Regions from separate parts of the Streptomyces sp. NBC_00726 genome, predicted to be linked through region 1. Evidence: riboswitches for the same ligand, from Rfam matches in the RefSeq annotation. Region 1 holds a riboswitch; each other region holds the start of a gene.
The links. A riboswitch is a leader RNA that binds a small molecule or an ion and turns the genes downstream of it on or off. The one in region 1 is predicted to bind cobalamin.
Positions count from the first base shown of each region.

Region 2: it holds a riboswitch for cobalamin, as region 1 does, so the genes downstream of both, OG338_RS20795 (ribonucleoside-diphosphate reductase subunit alpha) here and metE (5-methyltetrahydropteroyltriglutamate--homocysteine S-methyltransferase) in region 1, are expected to answer to the same signal.
Region 3: it holds a riboswitch for cobalamin, as region 1 does, so the genes downstream of both, OG338_RS05020 (cobalamin biosynthesis protein) here and metE (5-methyltetrahydropteroyltriglutamate--homocysteine S-methyltransferase) in region 1, are expected to answer to the same signal.
Region 4: it holds a riboswitch for cobalamin, as region 1 does, so the genes downstream of both, OG338_RS28255 (CbtB-domain containing protein) here and metE (5-methyltetrahydropteroyltriglutamate--homocysteine S-methyltransferase) in region 1, are expected to answer to the same signal.

Region 1 covers NZ_CP108983.1:6,234,789-6,240,030, forward strand. The annotation lists gene OG338_RS27695 (hypothetical protein) at 1-60, shown strand, start outside; gene metE (5-methyltetrahydropteroyltriglutamate--homocysteine S-methyltransferase) at 85-2,403, opposite strand; cobalamin riboswitch at 2,551-2,772, opposite strand; cobalamin riboswitch at 2,818-2,999, shown strand; gene OG338_RS27705 (CoA-acylating methylmalonate-semialdehyde dehydrogenase) at 3,181-4,704, shown strand; partial or broken gene OG338_RS27710 (acyl-CoA dehydrogenase family protein) at 4,711-5,242, shown strand, end outside.
Region 2 covers NZ_CP108983.1:4,609,767-4,615,008, reverse strand. The annotation lists gene mctP (monocarboxylate uptake permease MctP) at 1-1,297, shown strand, start outside; cobalamin riboswitch at 1,356-1,488, shown strand; gene OG338_RS20795 (ribonucleoside-diphosphate reductase subunit alpha) at 1,628-4,024, shown strand; gene OG338_RS20790 (ribonucleotide-diphosphate reductase subunit beta) at 4,024-5,043, shown strand; gene OG338_RS20785 (hypothetical protein) at 5,040-5,242, opposite strand, start outside.
Region 3 covers NZ_CP108983.1:1,125,271-1,130,512, forward strand. The annotation lists gene OG338_RS05010 (anion permease) at 1-1,019, shown strand, start outside; gene OG338_RS05015 (hypothetical protein) at 1,051-1,284, shown strand; cobalamin riboswitch at 1,431-1,560, shown strand; gene OG338_RS05020 (cobalamin biosynthesis protein) at 1,683-2,666, shown strand; gene OG338_RS05025 (cobyric acid synthase) at 2,663-4,216, shown strand; gene OG338_RS05030 (putative cobaltochelatase) at 4,213-5,242, shown strand, end outside.
Region 4 covers NZ_CP108983.1:6,351,970-6,357,211, reverse strand. The annotation lists gene OG338_RS28270 (tetratricopeptide repeat protein) at 1-290, shown strand, start outside; gene OG338_RS28265 (GNAT family N-acetyltransferase) at 357-851, shown strand; gene OG338_RS28260 (CbtA family protein) at 920-1,699, opposite strand; gene OG338_RS28255 (CbtB-domain containing protein) at 1,732-1,947, opposite strand; adenosylcobalamin (AdoCbl) riboswitch at 1,993-2,084, opposite strand; gene OG338_RS28250 (histidine phosphatase family protein) at 2,209-2,868, shown strand; gene OG338_RS28245 (dihydrolipoyl dehydrogenase family protein) at 2,898-4,334, opposite strand; gene trxA (thioredoxin) at 4,454-4,837, shown strand; gene OG338_RS28235 (hypothetical protein) at 4,875-5,204, opposite strand.

The sequences.
Region 1 (5,242 bases):
ATTCTCGACCTGTACGCGTTCGACCCGGGCGCGGCCGGCCGGGGGCCGGGACGCGAGTGACGTCCCGGCCCCCGGCAACCCCGTTCAGGAAGCGGGCAGTTCCGCCCGGACGGTACGGGCGGCGGCGACCAGGTTCTCCAGGGAGGCCCGGGTCTCGGTCCAGCCGCGGGTCTTGAGGCCGCAGTCGGGGTTCACCCAGAGCCGTTCGGCGGGGATCGCCTTCAGTCCCGTACGCAGCAGCTCGGCGGCCTCCTCGGCGCTCGGGACGCGGGGCGAGTGGATGTCGTAGACCCCCGGTCCCGCCTCACGCGGGTAGCCGTGGGCGGCCAGTTCGCGGGCGACCTGCATGTGGGAGCGGGCGGCTTCCAGGCTGATGACGTCGGCGTCCAGATCGTCGATGGCCTGGACGATGTCCCCGAACTCCGCGTAGCACATGTGGGTGTGGATCTGGGTGGCCGGCCGCACCCCGCCGGTCGTGAGCCGGAACGCCTCCGTGGCCCAGGCCAGGTAGTCCGCCCGGTCGGCCGCCCGTAGCGGCAGCGTCTCGCGCAGCGCCGGTTCGTCCACCTGGATCACCGAAGTTCCGCTTGCCTCAAGGTCATTGACCTCGTCGCGCAGGGCGAGCGCCACCTGCCGGGCGGTCTCCCCGAGCGGCAGGTCGTCGCGGACGAACGACCAGGCGAGCATGGTGACCGGACCCGTGAGCATGCCCTTGACCGGGCGGTCGCTCAGCGACTGGGCGTACGAGGTCCAGCGCACCGTCATCGGCTCGGGGCGCGAGATGTCCCCGGCGAGGACCGGCGGACGCACATACCGCGTGCCGTACGACTGCACCCAGCCGTGCTGGGTGGCGAGGTATCCGGTCAGCTGCTCGGCGAAGTACTGCACCATGTCGTTGCGTTCGGGCTCACCGTGCACCAGCACGTCGATGCCCGTCTTCTCCTGGAAGGAGATCACCTCGCGGATCTCCGTCCGGATGCGCTCCTCGTAACCTGCCGTGTCGATGCGCCCGGCCCGCAGATCGGCGCGGGCCGTCCGCAGCTCGCCGGTCTGCGGGAACGAGCCGATGGTCGTCGTCGGCAGCAACGGCAGCCCCAGGTGTGCCCGTTGGGCGGCGGCCCGCTCGGTGTACGGCTGCGAGCGGCGGCCGTCCGTGTCCGTCACGGCCTCGGCCCGGGCGCGTACGGCCGGGTCCCGGGTGATCGGGGAGTCCGCCCGGGAGGCCAGCGCGGCCCTGTTGGCGGAGAGCTCACCGGCGATGGCGTCGGTGCCCTGCGCGAGCGCCGTCGCCAGGGTGACGATCTCCGCGGTCTTCTGCCGGGCGAAGGACAGCCAGCGGACGATCTGCGGGTCGATGTCCCGCTCGGCGGCGGCGTCCAGCGGCACATGGAGCAGCGAGCAGGAGGCGGCCACGTCGACGCGGTCGGCCAGCCCGAGGAGGGTGCCCAGTGTGGACAGCGACTTCTGGAGGTCGTTGATCCAGATGTTGCGGCCGTTGACGACACCGGCGACCAGGCGCTTGCCGGGCAGTCCGCCCACGGCCGCCAGGGCGTCCAGGTTGGCGGCGGCGGCCTCGGTGAAGTCCAGCGCCAGGCCCTCCACGGGAGCCTTCGCCAGCACCGGAAGCGCCTCGCCCAGCCGGTCGAAGTAGGAGGCGACGAGCAGCTTCGGGCGGTCGGTGAGCGCGCCGAGGTCACGGTAGGTGCGCTCGGCCGCGTTGAGCTCGGCCGGGGTGCGGTCCTGGACGAGGGCCGGCTCGTCCAGCTGCACCCACTCGGCCCCGGCCGCACGCAGATCCGCCAGCACCTCCGCGTACACCGGCAGCAGCCGGTCCAGCAGGGTCAGCGGCTCGAAGTCGGCGGGCACACCGGGGGCCGGCTTGGCCAGCAGGAGATAGGTGACGGGGCCGACCAGCACGGGCCGGGCGGCAAGCCCCTGCGCCAGGGCCTCCTTGAGCTCAGCGACCTGCTTGCCGGAGTCCGCGGTGAAGACGGTGCCGGGGCCCAGCTCGGGCACCAGGTAGTGGTAGTTCGTGTCGAACCACTTGGTCATCTCCAGCGGCGCCACGTCCTGGGTGCCGCGCGCCATGGCGAAGTAGCCGTCCACCGCGTCGGCCGCGACGGCTTCCCGGTGGCGCTCGGGGATGGCGCCGACCATGACGGTGGTGTCCAGCACATGGTCGTAGAGCGAGAAGTCACCGGTGGGGACTTCCTGGATGCCGGCGTCGGCGAGCTGCTGCCGGTTGTCGTGCCGGAGCTGTGCGGCGGTCTGCCGGAGGGCGTCCGCGGTGACGCGGCCCTTCCAGTAACCCTCGACGGCCTTCTTGAGCTCCCGGTCCCGGTCCTGGCGGGGGTAGCCGTACACGGTGGCGCGTGCTGCCGCGGCTGCGGACTTGGTGGTCACGGAGATCTCCTTCGCGAGATGAATCCCTGAGATCCCGGAGACGGGACGAGAGCGCGAAGGTGACGACGACCCGACGGGCAAGGACGCTCCGCCTGGTGTGTACGCCGACCCGCCCACGAGGTCACCGGAATATCCGTGTACGGAATGGTCCGTACACGGGCAGTCGGCAGGTCTTCGGACTCGCGGGCCCATCCTCCGTGCCGGAGGACACCTACTGGCCGTCGCTTCCCAGACCCGTCCCGGGTCCAGTGCGTATGACGGCGGTCGTTCCCGCTCACCGCTGCGGGGCAGTCCCGGATTCCCACCGGGTTCCCTCTTACGACGCATCCCGCCTGGCGGACGGGGCGAACCAGCTGCGGTGCCCAGCCTACGACATGCCGGGACGCGCCTCTGGATTTACTAGGACGTCCAACTATATAGTCGCGAGTACAAGGCCCGCGGTGCAGGGAAGCCGGTGTGAATCCGGCACGGTCCCGCCACTGTGACCGGGGAGTACGCCGTCGAGCGTTACGCCACTGACGAGTTGGATGTCGGGAAGGCGGACGGCGCGCGCTGATCCGGGAGTCAGGATACCGGCCGCGGGATGTTCTGTGTTGTCCACGAGGATGGAGCTGACACGCATGGCATCGGTATGTATCCACGACCCAGGTGAGCCCGCCGTCTGACGGGGCCTCCGGCCATTCGCGATCTCGCGCCCCACCATACCCGTACGCCTTCGGTGCGGGTGTGCGCCCCGGCGCGCCATCCCCGGATCCCTCCTGACGAGAGCAGGCAGTCATGGTCCGCGAGCACGAACGCGCCTCCGTGCGCGAGTTGACCCACTTCGTCGGCGGTAAGAGCGTCCCGGGAACGTCCGGGGCGTACGGCGAGGTGTACGACCCCAACACCGGCGAGGTGCAGGCCCTGGTGCCCCTCGCGAACCGCACCGAGACCGAGGCGGTCATCGCCGATGCCGTCGAGGCGCAGCGCGGCTGGGGCGAGTGGAACCCGCAGCGGCGTGCGCGGGTCTTCATGAAGTTCCTTCAGCTGGTGGAGCGGGAGAAGGACGCGCTGGCCCGGCTGCTGTCCGCCGAGCACGGCAAGACGGTCGCCGACGCGCACGGCGACATCCAACGGGGCCTGGACGTGGTCGAGTTCGCGGCCGGCATCCCGCACCTGCTCAAGGGGGAGTTCACCGACAACGCCGGCACCGGCATCGACGTCCACTCCCTGCGCTCCCCGCTCGGCGTCGTCGCCGGCATCACCCCGTTCAACTTCCCCGCGATGATCCCGCTGTGGAAGGCCGCGCCCGCCCTCGCCTGCGGCAACGCCTTCATCCTCAAGCCCTCGGAGCGCGACCCCTCCGTCCCGCTGCGGCTCGCCGAACTGTTCCTGGAAGCGGGGCTGCCGCCCGGTGTCCTGAACGTCGTCAACGGAGGCCGCGAGACCGTCGACACCCTCCTCGACGACCCCCGGGTCGCCGCCCTCGGCTTCGTCGGTTCCACGCCGGTCGCCGCACACGTCTACGCCACGGCCGCCGCGCACGGCAAGCGCGCCCAGTGCTTCGGTGGCGCCAAGAACCACATGATCGTGATGCCGGACGCCGATCTCGACCAGGCCGTCGACGCCCTGATCGGCGCCGGCTACGGCTCGGCGGGGGAGCGCTGCATGGCGGTCTCCGTCGCCGTCCCGGTCGGTGAGGAGACCGCCGACGCGCTGGTGACCCGGCTGAAGGAGCGCATCGGCACGCTCCGGATCGGCCGCAGTGACGACCCCGACGCCGACTTCGGTCCGCTGGTCGGCCCGGAGGCCGTCGAACGGGTCCGCTCCTACGTCGACCTCGGCGTCGAGGAGGGCGCCGAACTCGTCGTGGACGGGCGGGACTTCGTCCTGGACGGGCATGCGGGCGGCTTCTTCGCGGGGGCCTCCCTGTTCGACCGGGTGACGCCGGCCATGCGTATCTATCAGGAGGAGATCTTCGGCCCGGTGCTGTGCGTCGTACGCGCCGCCGGCTACGAGGAGGCCCTGCGCCTGCCCAGCGAGCACGTCTACGGGAACGGGGTCGCGATCTTCACCCGTGACGGGGACACCGCCCGTGACTTCACCCGCCGCGTCGACACCGGGATGGTCGGCGTCAACGTGCCCATCCCGGTGCCGGTGGCGTACCACACCTTCGGAGGCTGGAAGCGCTCCGGCTTCGGCGACCTCAACCAGCACGGCCCCGATGCCATCCGCTTCTACACCCGTACGAAGACGGTCACTTCGCGCTGGCCCGCCGGGTTGCGCGAGGGTGCCAGCTTCACGATCCCCACGATGGGCTGAACGGCCATGACCAGCACCCTGCTCACCGAGGACCAGCAGGCCCTCACGGAGACCACTCTCGACTTCGCCCAGGATCACCTGGCCCCGCACGCCCTCGACTGGGACCGCGACAAGCACTTCCCCGTCGACGTCCTGCGCAAGGCCGCGGGGCTCGGGCTCGGCGGCGTCTACGTCCGGGAGGAGTCCGGCGGCTCGGGGCTCAGCCGCGCCGACGGCGTCCTCGTCTTCGAGACCCTTGCCTCCGGCTGCCCGTCCATCGCCGGCTACCTCTCCATCCACAACATGGTCGCCTGGATGATCGACCGGTACGGCGACGACGCTCAGCGCGAACGCCATCTGCCCCGGCTGTGCGCCATGGAGGACCTCGCCAGCTACTGCCTGACCGAACCCGGCGCGGGCTCGGACGCCGCCGCCCTCACCACCCGCGCGCGGCGGGACGGGGACGGCTGGCTGCTCACCGGCGTCAAGCAGTTCATCTCCGGGGCCGGCGCCACCCAGCTGTACCTCGTCATGGCCCGCACCGGCGGCCAGGGGGCGG
Region 2 (5,242 bases), 1.6 Mb from region 1:
GCACAAGCACGGGTACGTCACCACCTCGGACTTCGTCCGCGGCCGGTTCGGCTCGAAGGGTCTTTCGCTGGCCGTCGCGGTCACCGGCATCCTCGCCACCATGCCGTACATCGCGCTCCAGCTCGTCGGCATCCAGGCGGTGCTGGACGTGATGGGCGTCGGCGGCGGCGAGAACACCAACTGGTTCGTCAAGGACCTGCCGCTGCTGATCGCGTTCGCGGTGCTCGCCGCGTACACCTACTCCTCGGGGCTGCGGGCGCCCGCGCTGATCGCGTTCGTCAAGGACGGGCTGATCTACCTGGTCATCGCCGTGGCGATCATCTACATCCCGATCAAGCTCGGCGGCTTCGACGACATCTTCGCCTCCGCCCAGGACAAGTTCACCAAGGCGGGCGCGGGCGGCCTCGCACCGGCCGCGGCGGGCCAGTGGGGTTACGCGACCCTGGCGCTCGGGTCCGCGCTGGCGCTGTTCATGTATCCGCACTCGATCACGGCGACGCTCTCCAGCCGCAGCCGTGAGGTGATCCGCCGCAACACCACGATCCTGCCGCTGTACTCGCTGATGCTGGGCCTGCTCGCGCTGCTCGGCTTCATGGCGATCGCCGCCGGCGTCAAGGTGGACAACGGCCAGCTGGCCATCCCGCAGCTGTTCGAGAACATGTTCCCCGACTGGTTCGCGGGTGTGGCGTTCGCCGCGATCGGCATCGGCGCCCTGGTGCCGGCCGCGATCATGTCGATCGCCGCGGCGAACCTCTTCACGCGCAACATCTACAAGGACTTCCTGAAGCCGGATGCGACGCCCGAGCAGGAGACCAAGGTCTCCAAGCTGGTCTCGCTGCTGGTCAAGGTCGGCGCGCTCGCCTTCGTCCTCACCATGGACAAGACCGTCGCGATCAACTTCCAGCTGTTGGGCGGGATCTGGATCCTCCAGACCATGCCGGCCCTGGTCGGCGGCCTGTTCACCCGGTGGTTCCACCGCTGGGCGCTGCTCGCCGGCTGGGCGGTCGGCATGATCTACGGCACGGCTGCCGCGTACGGGGTCGCGAGCCCGACGCAGAAGCACTTCGGCGGGTCCTCCAAGGAGATCCCGGGCCTCGGTGAGATCGGTTACATCGGCCTCACCGCGTTCGTGCTGAACGTCGTGGTCGTCATCGTCCTCACCTTCGTCCTGAACGCGGTCAAGGCCCCCGCCGGGACCGACGAGACCTCCCCGGGCGACTACACCGCGGACGCGGGCGACCCGGGTGTCCAGGAGAAGCTGCCGCCGGCCACGGCGGGAGCCCCGGGCGGTCACTGACCGCACACCTTTACGCCTCGCGACACAACATGTGGGGGCTGCCCGACAGGGCGGCCCCCACATGTATGCTCATGCTCGCTGTCGCCGCAGGGGAATCCGGTGCGAATCCGGAACTGTCCCGCAACGGTGTGATCGGTGTGCTTTCGCGCACCCGTGGAGTCCGAGGACCTGCCGACGGCGCATCCGGCTCGACCGAACCGGATGCCCAGACGTCCGGGCCTCGTGGATGGGCCGGTGGACGCCGCACGGAGTGCCGCCCCGACCGGGCCCGCTCCTGCCCGGCTGCCCCCGCTCCCCGCCGGCCCAGAGCCGAGCGAGGGAGAGCACCACGTGACCATCGCGCCAGCCGATCCGGTTTCAGCGGCCGAAGCAACGGGGACCGGGAACGACGGACCGGGCACCGCACTGCTGCGGACCCTGACCGATCTCACCGCCGACCTGCCCGACACCGACCCCGGTCGCGTCGCCGCCGCCGCACTGCGCGGCCGCAACGCCCGGTCGGACGAGGCGGAGCTGCGCTCGCTGGCCACCGAGGCCGCCGCGGGCCTCATCTCCGAGGACCCGGCCTACTCCCGGCTCGCCGCCCGGCTGCTCACCCGGACCATCGCGGACGAGGCCGCGGGCCAGGGCGCCACCTCCTTCTCCGCCTCGGTCGCCGTGGGCCACCGCGAGGGCCTGATCGCGGACCGGACCGCCGAGTTCGTCACGCTGCACGCCGCCGCCCTGGACGCCCTGGTGGAACGGTCCCTCGCGGACGGGGCCGACGACCGCTTCGGCTACTTCGGCCTGCGCACCCTGCACAGCCGCTATCTGCTGCGCCACCCGATCACCCGGCAGGTCATCGAGACCCCCCAGCACTTCATGCTCCGGGTCGCCGCCGGGCTCGCCGAGGACACCTCCGAGCGGGCGCTGGACGAGGTCGCGGCGCTGTACGGGCTGATGAGCCGGCTGGACTACCTGCCGTCCTCGCCGACGCTCTTCAACTCCGGCACCCGTCACCCGCAGATGTCGTCCTGCTATCTGCTGGACTCGCCGCTGGACGAGCTGGACTCGATCTACGACCGCTACCACCAGGTGGCCCGCCTGTCGAAGCACGCGGGCGGCATCGGCCTCTCGTACTCCCGCATCCGCGCCCGGGGCTCCCTGATCCGGGGCACCAACGGGCACTCCAACGGCATCGTGCCGTTCCTCAAGACGCTGGACGCCTCCGTCGCCGCCGTGAACCAGGGCGGCCGGCGCAAGGGCGCCGCCGCGGTCTACCTGGAGACCTGGCACGCGGACATCGAGGAGTTCCTGGAGCTCCGCGACAACACGGGCGAGGACCAGCGCCGCACGCACAACCTGAATCTGGCGCACTGGATTCCGGACGAGTTCATGCGCCGCGTCGACGCGGACGCCCCCTGGTCGCTGTTCTCCCCGGCAGACGTGCCCGGGCTGACCGACCTGTGGGGCGACGAGTTCGACGCCGCGTACCGGGCGGCCGAGGCGCAGGGGCTGGCCCGCAAGACCATGCCGGCCCGTGAGCTGTACGGCCGGATGATGCGGACCCTGGCGCAGACCGGGCAGGGCTGGATGACGTTCAAGGACGCCTCCAACCGCACGGCGAACCAGACCGCCGAGCCGGGCAGGGTCGTGCACTCCTCGAACCTGTGCACGGAGATCCTGGAGGTCACCGACGACGGCGAGACGGCCGTCTGCAACCTCGGCTCGGTCAACCTCGGCGCGTTCGTGGCCGGCGGCTCGATCGACTGGGAGCGGCTGGACGCCACCGTGCGCACCGCGGTGACCTTCCTCGACCGGGTCGTGGACATCAACTTCTACCCGACCGAGCAGGCCGGCCGGTCCAACGCCCGCTGGCGGCCGGTGGGCCTGGGCGCGATGGGCCTTCAGGACGTCTTTTTCCAGCTGCGGCTGCCCTTCGACTCCCCCGAGGCCCGGGCGCTCTCCACGAAGATCGCCGAGCGCATCATGCTCGCCGCCTACGAGGCGTCCTGCGACCTCGCGGAACGGTCCGGTCCGCTGCCCGCCTGGTCCGGGACCCGGGCCGCGCGCGGCGTGCTGCACCCCGACCACTACGACACGGAGCTGAACTGGCCGGAGCGCTGGGACGCGCTGCGCGCCCGGGTCGCGAAGAGCGGGATGCGGAACTCGCTGCTCCTGGCCATCGCCCCGACCGCGACGATCGCCTCGATCGCGGGCGTCTACGAGTGCATCGAGCCCCAGGTCTCCAACCTCTTCAAGCGGGAGACCCTGAGCGGTGAGTTCCTCCAGGTCAACGGCTATCTGGTGGATGAGCTGAAGCGGCTCGGCGTGTGGGACGCGCGGACGCGTGAGGCGCTGCGCGAGTCGAACGGCTCGGTGCAGGGCTTCGCGTGGATTCCGGCGGACGTGCGGGCGCTGTACCGCACCGCGTGGGAGATCCCGCAGCGCGGCCTGATCGACATGGCGGCGGCCCGTACGCCGTTCCTCGACCAGAGCCAGTCGCTCAACCTGTTCCTGGAGACGCCGACGATCGGCAAGCTCTCCTCGATGTACGCGTACGCCTGGAAGCAGGGCCTGAAGACGACGTACTACCTGCGGTCGCGTCCGGCGACCCGGATCGCCCGTGCCGCGTCCGGGACCGCGTCGGCCGCCGCCCCCATCCCCGTACAGCAGGCGCAGGCTCCCGACGCGGACGCCATCGCCTGCTCCCTGGAAAACCCCGAGTCCTGCGAGGCATGCCAGTAATGACCACCGAGAACACCACGAAGAACCTGCTCGACCCGGGATTCGAGCTGACCCTGCGGCCCATGCGCTACCCGGACTTCTACGAGCGCTACCGGGACGCGATCAAGAACACCTGGCACGTCGAGGAGGTCGACCTCCACTCCGACGTGGCGGACCTCGCGAAGATGACGCCCGCCGAGCAGCACCTGATCGGACGCCTGGTGGCGTTCTTCGCGACCGGTGACTCGATCGTCGCGAACAACCTGGTGCTGACGCTGTACAAGCACATCAACTCCCCCGAGGCGCGGCTGTATCTGTCGCGGCAGCTGTTCGAGGAGGCCGTGCACGTCCAGTTCTATCTGACGCTGCTCGACACCTATCTGCCCGATCCGGACGACCGCGCGGCGGCGTTCGCGGCGGTGGAGAACATCCCCTCGATCCGCGAGAAGGCGCAGTTCTGCTTCCGCTGGATGGACTCGGTGGAGAAGATCGACCGGCTGGAGTCGAAGGCGGACCGCCGTCGCTTCCTGCTGAATCTGATCTGCTTCGCGGCGTGCATCGAGGGGCTGTTCTTCTACGGCGCCTTCGCGTACGTGTACTGGTTCCGCTCACGCGGGCTGCTGCACGGTCTCGCCACGGGGACCAACTGGGTCTTCCGCGACGAGACCATGCACATGAACTTCGCGTTCGAGGTCGTGGACACGGTCCGCAAGGAGGAGCCGGAGCTCTTCGACGACGCCCTGGAGCAGCAGGTCACCGACATGCTGAAGGAAGCCGTCGAGGCGGAGTTGCAGTTCGGCCGCGATCTGTGCGGCGACGGGCTGCCCGGCATGAACACCGAGTCGATGCGCGAGTACCTGGAGTGCGTCGCCGACCAGCGGCTCACCCGGCTCGGCTTCCCGGCGGTGTACGGATCGCAGAACCCGTTCTCGTTCATGGAGCTCCAGGGGGTCCAGGAGCTCACGAACTTCTTCGAGCGGCGCCCGTCGGCGTACCAGGTGGCCGTCGAGGGCACGGTCGGCTTCGACGACGACTTCTAGATCCTCGCCCAGCTCCTGACGTACGGACGCCGTGCGGCCGCCACCGGCCGCGCGGCGTCCGCGCTCTGCGGTGGGCGGGTGCTCCGGTCCCGTTCCGCTTCGCGCAGCTCGCGGTCGATGCGGCGCTCGCGGGCGACGCCGGCCAGTGCGGGCAGCAGGACGAGGGCGAAAAGTGCGGAAATGCCGAGGAAGTTCAGGA
Region 3 (5,242 bases), 5.1 Mb from region 1:
CGCTCGTCGGCGCCATCCTGTGGAATCTTCTGACCTGGCTGGTCGGGCTCCCGTCCAGCTCCTCCCACGCACTGTTCGGCGGCCTCATCGGCGCCGCGGTGATGTCCGCCGGCTGGTCGTCGGTCAACGGCGGCACCGTCGTCACCAAGGTGCTGCTGCCCGCCGTCGCCGCCCCGATCGTGGCCGGCGTGGCCGCGCTCCTGGCCACCAGGCTCACGTACCGGATCGGCGGGAAGATCCGTAACGACGCCCAGGAGAAGGCGACCGCCAAGGGCTACCGGGCGGGGCAGATCGCCTCGGCCGGGCTCGTCTCGCTCGCCCACGGCACCAACGACGCGCAGAAGACGATGGGCATCATCACGCTGGCCCTGGTCACCGGCGGCGTCCTCTCCCCCGGCTCCAACCCGCCGGTCTGGGTCATCGTCAGCGCCGGAATGGCCATCGCGCTCGGCACGTACCTCGGCGGCTGGCGCATCATCCGCACCATGGGCAGCGGCCTGACCGAGCTGAAGCCCCCGCAGGGCTTCGCCGCCCAGACCAGCGCGGCCACCGTCATCCTGGCCTCCTCGCACCTCGGCTTCTCCCTCTCCACCACGCAGTCCTGCTCCGGGGCCGTGATGGGCGCGGGCCTCGGCCGGGCCGGGGGTGTGGTCCGCTGGTCCACCGCCACCCGGATGTTCGTCGCCTGGGGCCTGACCCTGCCGGCCGCCGGTCTGGTCGGCGCGGGTGCCGAGTTCCTGACGAAGCAGGGCACCTGGGGCGTCGTGGTCGTCGCGGCCCTGCTGGTCGCTGGTTCCGGGGCGATCTGGGTGCTCTCGCGCCGCAAGCCGGTCGGCCACGGCGATGTCGCACCCGGCACCGAGGACGCGGCCCCGGCCGAGCCCGCCGGTGTCGTCACCCAGGCCATCGCGGCCGTGAGCCCGCCGCCCACCGCGGCCCAGGCGCACGACCTCGCCGCCACCATTCCGGCGCCCGCCGCACCCGCCGCCGCCGATCCGGCCCGACCCGCCACGGTCTGACCGACCCGGCACTCCGGTAAAGGACACCCGTATGAACATCGACTGGGCAGCTCTGGGCACCGTCTTCGGCGTCTCCCTCGTCACCACCGTCGCCCTGGTGGGCCTCTTCACGCTCGGCATCGTCGGCCTCTCCAAGCAGCCGGAACCGGCCGCGCAGGGCGGTCCGGCGGGCTCCTCGGTCCTGCTGGCGCGCGCCGGGGCGTACGTCTGCTTCGGGCTGTGCGCGGCGGCGGTCGCGTACGGCATCTATCTGATCGTCGCCTGACGCGGCACCCCCTCCCCCGGGCCGGACGCACCTCGTGCGCGTCCGGCCCGATGTGCGTCCGCCCACACCCCGCCGCCGCAGGTCAACGGCGAGTTGACGGGCGTTCGCGGGGCGTGGTGGACTGCCGGAGCCATTACGGCGACAGCAGAGGAAGCCGGTGCGAATCCGGCGCGGTCCCGCCACTGTCACCGGGGAGCGGTCCCCCACCGCACGTCACGGCCCGCGCGAGCGGACTGGAAGACCGGGGAATCCGCCGATCCGGAAGCCAGGAGACTCCTGCCGCCGTCACGTCGAACCAGGGCGCGGACCCTGAGTGAGGACATATCGCCATGCCCGGCTGCCGTGCGCCCCTCTCCCCACAGCCTCTGCCGGCGGACTCCGGTACGGCCGGCTGAGCCGTGCGTGCCGATCGCATCTACGCGTACGGCGCCACCGCCGGCCTGATCGCCGACCTGCTGCTCGGTGACCCCCGCAGGGGCCACCCGGTCGCCGCCTTCGGGCGGGCCGCCGCGGCCGTCGAGGACCGGCTCTGGCGCGACCACCGCGGCCGGGGCGCCCTGCACACCCTGATCTGCGCCGGGGGCGCCGCCGGGAGCGCCGCGCTCGCCGCCCGCGCCCTTCGCCGCCACCCCGCCGCGTCCGTGGCCCTGACCGCCGCCGCCACCTGGTCCGTCGTCGGCGGTACGTCGCTGGGGCGGGAGGCCCGGGCCATCGGCGGGGCGCTCGCCGCGGGGGACGTCGAGGCGGCCCGGGAGCGGCTGCCGCATCTGTGCGGGCGCGACCCGCAGGCGCTGGACGGCCCCGGGATCGCGCGCGCCGTCGTGGAGTCCGTCGCCGAGAACACCTCGGACGCGGTGGTCGGCGCCCTCGTCTGGGGCGCCCTCGCAGGGGTCCCCGGGCTCGTCGGCTTCCGCGCCGCCAACACGCTCGACGCGATGGTCGGCCACAAGTCGCCGCGCCATCTGCGGTACGGCTGGGCCTCGGCCCGGCTGGACGACCTCGCGGGCTGGCCCGGCGCCCGGCTCACCGCCCTGCTCGCCGTGGCCTCGGGCGGCCGGCCCCGGGAGGCGGTACGGGCCTGGCGGGCGGACGCCGCCAAGCACCCGAGCCCCAACGCGGGGCCGGTGGAGGCCGCGTTCGCCGGGGCGCTCGGCGTACGGCTGGGCGGGACCCTCACCTACGGCGGCCGGGTCGAGCACCGGCCCGTGCTCAACGGGGCGGCCGGCCGGGCGGTGGAGACCGCGGACATCGAGCGCGCGGTGCGGCTCTCGCGCCGGGTGGGCGTGCTGGCCCTCGGCGTCGGCGTGGCCGCCCGGCTGGGCGCGGGGGCGCTCGCTCGCCGGTCCCGCAGACCTCGTATACCTGGACGGAGAGCGATATGAGCGGCGGACTGCTGGTCGCCGGGACCACATCGGACGCGGGCAAGAGCGTCGTCACGGCGGGCATCTGCCGCTGGCTGGTGCGCCGGGGCGTGAAGGTCGCCCCGTTCAAGGCGCAGAACATGTCGCTGAACTCCTTCGTCACCCGCGAGGGCGCGGAGATCGGCCGGGCCCAGGCGATGCAGGCCCAGGCCGCCCGTGTCGAGCCGACCGCCCTGATGAACCCGGTGCTGCTCAAGCCCGGCGGCGACCGCTCCAGCCAGGTCGTCCTGATGGGGCGGCCGGTCGGCGAGATGAGCGCCCGCGGCTACCACGGCGGGCGGCAGGAGCGCCTGCTGTCCACCGTCACGGACTGCCTGGAGCAGCTGCGGAGCACGTACGACGCGGTGATCTGCGAGGGCGCGGGCTCGCCCGCCGAGATCAACCTGCGCCGCACGGACATCGTGAACATGGGCATCGCCCGGGCCGCGCGCTTCCCGGTCGTGGTGGTCGGGGACATCGACCGGGGCGGGGTCTTCGCCTCGTTCTTCGGCACGACGGCGCTGCTCGCGCCGGAGGACCAGGAGCTGGTCGCGGGATACCTGGTCAACAAGTTCCGGGGCGACGTCTCGCTGCTTGAGCCGGGGCTCGACATGCTGCGCGACCTGACGGGCCGCCCCACCTACGGGGTGCTGCCGTTCGCGCACGGGCTCGGTATCGACGAGGAGGACGGGCTGCGGGTGTCGCTGCGCGGCACCGTACGGGAGTCGGCGGTTGCCCCGCCGCACGGCGAGGACGTCCTGCGCGTCGCCGTGTGCGCGATCCCTCTGATGTCGAACTTCACCGATGTGGACGCGCTGGCCGCCGAACCCGGCGTCGTCGTCCGCTTCGTGGACCGGCCGGAGGAGCTGGCCGACGCGGACCTCGTCATCGTGCCCGGCACCCGGGGCACCGTGAAGGCGCTCGCCTGGCTGCGCGAGCGCGGGCTCGCCGAGGCGCTGCGGCGGCGCGCGGCCGAGGGACGGCCGGTGCTCGGGATCTGCGGCGGCTACCAGATCCTCGGCGAGCACATCGAGGACGAGGTGGAGTCGCGCGCCGGGCGGGTCGACGCGCTCGGCCTGCTGCCCGTGCGGGTCCGCTTCGACCGCCAGAAGACCCTCGCCCGGCCGTCCGGCGAGGCGCTCGGTGCACCCGTCGACGGGTACGAGATCCATCACGGCGTCGCCGATGTGCGCGGCGGCGAACCGTTCCTGACGGACGGCCTCGGCACCCCGCTGGACGGCTGCCGGTCCGGTGCCGTCTGGGGCACGCACTGGCACGGTTCGCTGGAGAGCGACGCCTTCCGCCGCCGGTTCCTGGCCGAGGTGGCCCGGCTCACCGGCCGCCGCTTCGTGCCCGCGCCCGACACCTGCTTCGCCGCTCTGCGCGAGGAACAGCTCGACCGCCTCGGCGACCTGATCGAGGAACACGCGGACACGGACGCGCTGTGGCAGCTCATCGAGTCGGGCGCGCCGTCCGGTCTGCCGTTCATCCCGCCGGGTGCGCCCGCCATCCCCGTCAAGGAGGCCCTGTGAGTACGCCCTACCCCTTCACCGCCATCGTCGGCCAGGACGACCTGCGGCTCGGGCTGCTGCTCAACGCGGTCAGCCCGGCCGTGGGCGGGGTCCTGGTCCGTGGCGAGAAGGGCACCGCCAAGTCGACCGCCGTGCGCGCGCTGGCCGCGCTGATGCCGGAGGTCGCCGTCGTGCCGGGGTGCCGGTTCTCGTGCGATCCCGCCGCGCCCGACCCGGCGTGTCCGGACGGCCCGCACGAGGACGCCTCCGGCGTGTCGCGGGCGGCGCGGACCGTGGAGCTGCCGGTCGGCGCGTCCGAGGACCGGCTCGTCGGCGCGCTGGACATCGAACGGGCCCTCTCCGAGGGCGTGAAGGCGTTCGAGCCGGGGCTGCTCGCGGACGCGCACCGCGGAATCCTGTACGTGGACGAGGTCAACCTCCTCCACGACCATCTGGTCGACCTTTTGCTGGACGCGGCGGCCATGGGTGCCTCGTACGTGGAGCGCGAGGGCGTCTCCGTACGGCACGCGGCGCGGTTCCTGCTCGTCGGCACGATGAACCCCGAAGAGGGCGAGCTGCGGCCGCAGTTGCTCGACCGGTTCGGGCTGACCGTCGAGGTCGCGGCGTCCCGGGAGACGGACCAGCGGGTGGAGGTCGTGCGGCGGCGGCTCGCCTACGAGGACGATCCGGCGGGCTTCGCGGCGCGCTGGGCCGCCGAGGAGGCGGAGTTGCGGGACCGGATCACGGCGGCCCGCGCGCTGCTGCCCGAAGTGGTGCTCGGCGACCGGGCGTTGCGGCAGATCGCGGCGACCTGCGCGGCCTTCGAGGTCGACGGGATGCGCGCGGACATCGTCATGGCCAGGACCGCGACCGCGCTGGCCGCGTGGGCGGGGCGCACCGACGTACAGGCCGATGACGTCCGGCAGGCGGCGCTGCTCGCGCTCCCGCACCGGCGGCGGCGCAACCCCTTCGACGCGCCGGGGCTCGACGAGGACAAGCTGGACGACACGCTGGAGCGGAACGGCGGCGGGGACAACGAGCCGGAGC
Region 4 (5,242 bases), 120 kb from region 1:
TCTTCTTCGACGCGAAGGAGTACACGACCGCGGCCCGCATCCTGGACGGACTCGTCGCGGAGGTTCCGGAGCAGGTCGCGCCCCGGCTGCTGCTGGCCCGCGCCTACTACCACTCGGCGAGCCTCGGGCGGGCCGAGACGGAGCTTCGTGCGGTTCTGGAGCGCGATCCGGTGGAGCACTACGCCCGGCTGATGCTCGGCCGGACCCTGGAGCGCCAGGGGCGGCAGGCCGAGGCGGACACGCAGTTGCGGCTGGCCGCCGCGCTGTCCGGTGACCTCGGGTCCGCGTAACCGCGTACGGGCACCTGTCGTATTTCGGGTGCCGGAAGCGGCGGGCGCGTGATAGTCCAGAGGACCATGACCGACCTTGAAACGCCGCGCCTGGTCCTGCGCCCGATGACCCCCGCCTACGCCGAGTTCGTCGCCACCGCTTCGCCGCCGGCCGGGACGCGCTGGGCGCCCGGCTACCCCTCCCCCGGCGAGCGGGGGGCCGCCGCGCGCTTCCTCGTCACGTGTCTGAGGAGCGGCGATCCGACCCCCTTCGGTTCGTACGAGATACGGCTCCGCGAAGACGGTGTGGTCATCGGCGGCATCGGCTTCCACGCCGCGCCGGACGAGCGGCGGAGTGTCACGATCGGCTACGGGCTGGTGGAGTCGGCACGCGGGCGGGGTTACGCCTCCGAGGCGCTTCGGGCGCTGTTGCGGTTCGCCCGGGAACAGGGCGTCGTCCGGGTGCGCGGGGACGCCGACACCGGCAACATCGCCTCGCAGCGCGTCATGACGGCGGCCGGGATGCGCCTCGTGGACGAGGACGAGTCGCTGAAGTACTACCTGGCCGAGTGGACGGCGTAGAAACGGGCGGAGCCCACCGGTGATCACCCGGCGGGCTCCGCCCGTTGCGGCACGTACGCGGCCGGCCGTCAGCCCACCGCGGCGGCGGTCCGGTTCGCCCGGCCGTCCGCGGCCGTGTCGGCCCTCGGCACCAGCAGGCGTTCGGTGAGGTGGCCGAAGAGCAGGCCGAAGGTGGTCCACAGCGTGGCCTGCACCGCGAGCGTGGCCAGCCGGAACTGCCACAGCAGCGTGGCCGGGAAGTCCTTGCCGACCTCGTTGAACGAGGGCAGGAACACATAGGCGAGGGCGATCAGCAGTACGTAACCGGCGGCCGCGGCGACCGTCGCGTTCCAGTTGCCCAGGCGGGGTGCGAGGCGCTTGCCGACGATGACGGCGGCGACCGCGAGCAGCACACTGAGGGCGACCATCAGGAAGAACAGCGCGGTGCGTTTGCCGATGGTGTCGGGGTTGCCGACGGCCGGCGGGTTGGCCGGGTACTTCAGGAACGGCACGATGTACACGCTCACCAGGGCGGCGCCCGCGATCAGCGCGGCCGTGGCACGCGGGCCGAACCGGCCCATCCGGCCCAGCGCGTAACAGAACACGAGCGCGGCGATGCCGCCGACCGCGACGCCGAAGACGAGCACACCGGTGGCCAGGCCCGCGGTGGACTGCATGCCGCGGCTGACGAGTTCCTCGGCGGCGCCGTGGTCGTGGCCGTGGGCGCTGTGCGCGGCCTCTTCGAGCGCGATGGCCGAGTCGACCCGGGACTCGCCGAGGAAGTAGGCGACGAGCAGCGCGAGCGCGCCCGCGACCAGTCCGGCCAGCATGCCGCGGACCAGCAGGGCTCTGACGGATATGGAGTTCATGAGGGATTCCCCTGGATCAGCCGGTCGGTCGGTCAGTGGCAGGGGAAGCCGAGGAGGTGGCGGCCGTCGTGGACCCACTCGTGGACGCCCTCGCCCGAGATGACGGCCGTGGCGCCCTGCTCGGCGCCCACGAAGTAGAGCAGGACCAGCATGAGGATGCCGAAGAAGACCGCCCAAGGGGCAATGGCCTTCAGGGAGATGGGGGTGATGGCGGATGCGCCGGTGGCGGGGGCAGCAGTCTGCGCCATGGCAGAACCTCCTGTGGGAACACGCGTCCCGATCGTGGTGCCTGAGACGAAGGTGCTGGGTCTGACTTCCCGCGTGCGCGGGTACACAGTGGCGCGACCGTGCCGGATTCTCACCGGACTTCCTTCACACCCTCGTCATGTCGCCGCGACCATACCCCCTGGACACCGGGCACCGCCATGCCCCTTACAAGCGGTCCGTGGGGCCCGGATGCCATGGTGTGCTTGGCCGTGGGGCCGGTGTTCGGGAAGTTGAGGGTGGTAATGACGGTACGGGTGATGTTGATCTCACCGGCGATGAACGCGGCGCTGCGCGAGGCCCGGTTCGCCGGCGACGCGGCGCTCGACGCGTCCGGCGTGCGGGCGGCCCGGCTGGCCGCGCCCCACGTCCCGGAAACGGACCGGGCAGTGCACGGGCCGTCCGAGCGGTGCGCCCGGACGGCGGAGGCGCTGGGGCTGCGCTCGACGGGCGAACCGGGGTTGCGGGACTGGGAGTTGGGGCGCTGGTCGGGGGCCCGGCTGGACGAGGTGAGTGCGCGGGAGCCGGACGGGGTCGCGGCCTGGCTGGGCGACCCGTCGGCCGCCCCGCACGGCGGCGAGTCGCTGCTCGGCCTGTGCGCCAGGGCGGGCGCCTGGCTCGACTCGCTGACCGGTGCCGGCCGGGTGCTGGCCGTCGCCGAACCGCCCCTGGTGCGCGCGGCCGTGGTCCACGCGCTGGCGTTGCCGCCGCAGGCGTTCTGGCGCCTCGACGTCGCCCCGCTCACGCTGACGGAACTGACCGGGCGCTCGGGGCGCTGGAACCTCCGCGCCGGACGCCCACTCGCCGGCGGGTCCGGCGACCCCGACGGCAACACCGTTTTCCCCGGCGAACTCGTCGTGGACCACGTCCGCGTCACCACCAGCGACAGCGCGCCCCCGGCCTGATCGCATCGCGGAGGTCCCGCACGCGGCGCCTACCCCCGGTACGTCTCCAGCAGCCTCAGCCACACCTCGCTGATCGTCGGGTACGACGGAACCACGTGCCACAACCGGTCGATGGGGATCTCGCCCGCGACCGCCATCGTCGCCGAGTGGAGCAGTTCGCCGATGCCCGGGCCGACGAAGGTGACGCCCAGCAGGACTTCGCGGTCGAGGTCCACGACCATGCGGGCGCGGCCCCGGTAGCCGTCCGCGTACAGACCGGACCCGGCCACCGAGGCGAGGTCGTAGTCGACGGCGCGGACCCGGCGGCCGACCCGTTCCGCCTCGGCGAGGGAGAGGCCCACCGACGCGGCCTCCGGGTCGGTGAAGACGACCTGCGGGACGGCCGCGTGGTCGGCGGTCGCCGCGTGGGCGCCCCAGCGGGCGGTGTCCAGCCGCTTGCCCTGCGCGCGGGCGCCGATCGCGTCGCCCGTGATGCGTGCCTGGTACTTGCCCTGGTGGGTCAGGAGCGCCCGGTGGTTGACGTCGCCGGCCGCGTAGAGCCAGTCCGTGCCCTCGACCCGGCAGGTGTCGTCCACGACGAGCCAGGTGCCGGGTTCCTGGCCGACCGTCTCCAGGCCCAGGTCCTCGGTGCGCGGGGCGCGGCCGGTGGCGAAGAGGACCTCGTCGGCCTCCACGCTCCCGCCGTCGTCGAGTTCCACGGTGACCGGGCCGTCGCCACCCGGGCGGCGTACGGCGGTGGCCGAGACGCCCGTACGGATGTCCGCTCCGGCCTCGGTCAGCGCCCCGGCGACCAGCTCACCGGCGAACGGCTCCATCCGGGGCAGCAGCCCCTTGCCGCGTACCAGCAGGGTGACCTTCGCGCCGAGCGCGTTCCACACGGTGGCCATCTCCACACCGACGACTCCCCCGCCGACCACGACGAGCCGGCCGGGGACCTCCTTGGCGCTCGTCGCCTCACGGCTCGTCCAGGGGCGGGCCTCCTCGATGCCGGGGAGGCGGGGAACCACGGCCCTGCTGCCCGTGCAGACGGCGACGGCGTGCCGGGCGGTGAGCCGGTGTCCGGTGCCGTCGGGCGCGGTGACGGTGACCTGTTTGGGGCCGGTCAGCCGGCCGTGGCCGCGGAAGACGTCGGCGCCGATGCCGTCGAGCCAGGCGGCCTGGCCGTCGTCCTTCCAGTGCGAGGCGTACGCGTCGCGGTGGGCGAGGACGGCGGCGGTGTCCAGCGGTCCCTGGACGGCGCCGCTCAGGCCGGGGACGCGGCGGGCGTCGGCGCGGGCGACGACGGGGCGCAGGAGCGCCTTGCTCGGCATGCAGGCCCAGTAGGAGCACTCGCCGCCGATCAGTTCCGACTCGACCACGGCGGTGGTCAGCCCGGCGGCCCGGGCCCGGTCCGCCACGTTCTCACCCACCGGACCCGCTCCGATGACCACGACGTCGTACGCGACAGGCTCCGCTCCATGTGTCATGCGGCCCATTCTGGCGGGGGGTGTGGGCGTCGGCCACATGGGCAGGCACGGAATAGCACGAGATCGGGCACCGTTGACCCGGACACGTCTCATACGGGCACACGAAGAGGGAGCAACGCATGAGCACCGTAGAGCTCACCAAGGAAAACTTCGACCAGGTCGTCAGCGACAACGAGTTCGTCCTGATCGACTTCTGGGCTTCCTGGTGCGGCCCGTGCCGGCAGTTCGCCCCGGTGTACGACGCGGCGTCCGAGCGCCACGCGGACCTGGTGTTCGCCAAGGTCGACACGGAGGCGCAGCAGGAGCTGGCGGCGGCGTTCGACATCCGGTCGATCCCCACGCTGATGATCGTCCGGGACAACGTGGCGGTCTTTGCGCAGCCGGGCGCGCTGCCGGAGACGGCTCTGGAGGATGTCATCGGCCAGGCCAGGAAGCTGGACATGGACGAGGTCCGCAAGGCCGTCGAGGCCGAGCAGAAGGCCAAGTCGGAGGGGCAGCAGTAGCAAAGCCGCCGCCCCTCCGTTCCCCGGCGGGGCGGCCTCAGGTGCCGGTGCCGCGCTCCGCGACCCGGGCCGAGAGCCCGTACGCGAGTTCCGAGCCGTCCACGAGCAGGCCCTCGACGGCCTTGGTCCTGGGGTCGATGTCGGCCACCATGCCGTCGCCCGCGTACCGGGGGTAGCCGGTCTCGCCCGTCTCCCCCGTGGCGGTGACCACGGCCGACCGGATGGCGGCGCCCGGTCCCCCCGCGCCGGAGCCCTTGGCCGCCGCGCCCCTGACGCTGGCCCCCGTCGCGCCTGCTCCGGTGGCGGGGGCCTTGTCGTCGGTGAACTCGGGGACGATGAGGATTTCGTAGCTCTGCGGATCGTTCATGGTCCGACGCTAGGCACGGGTGGTGCGCGGCGCACGTC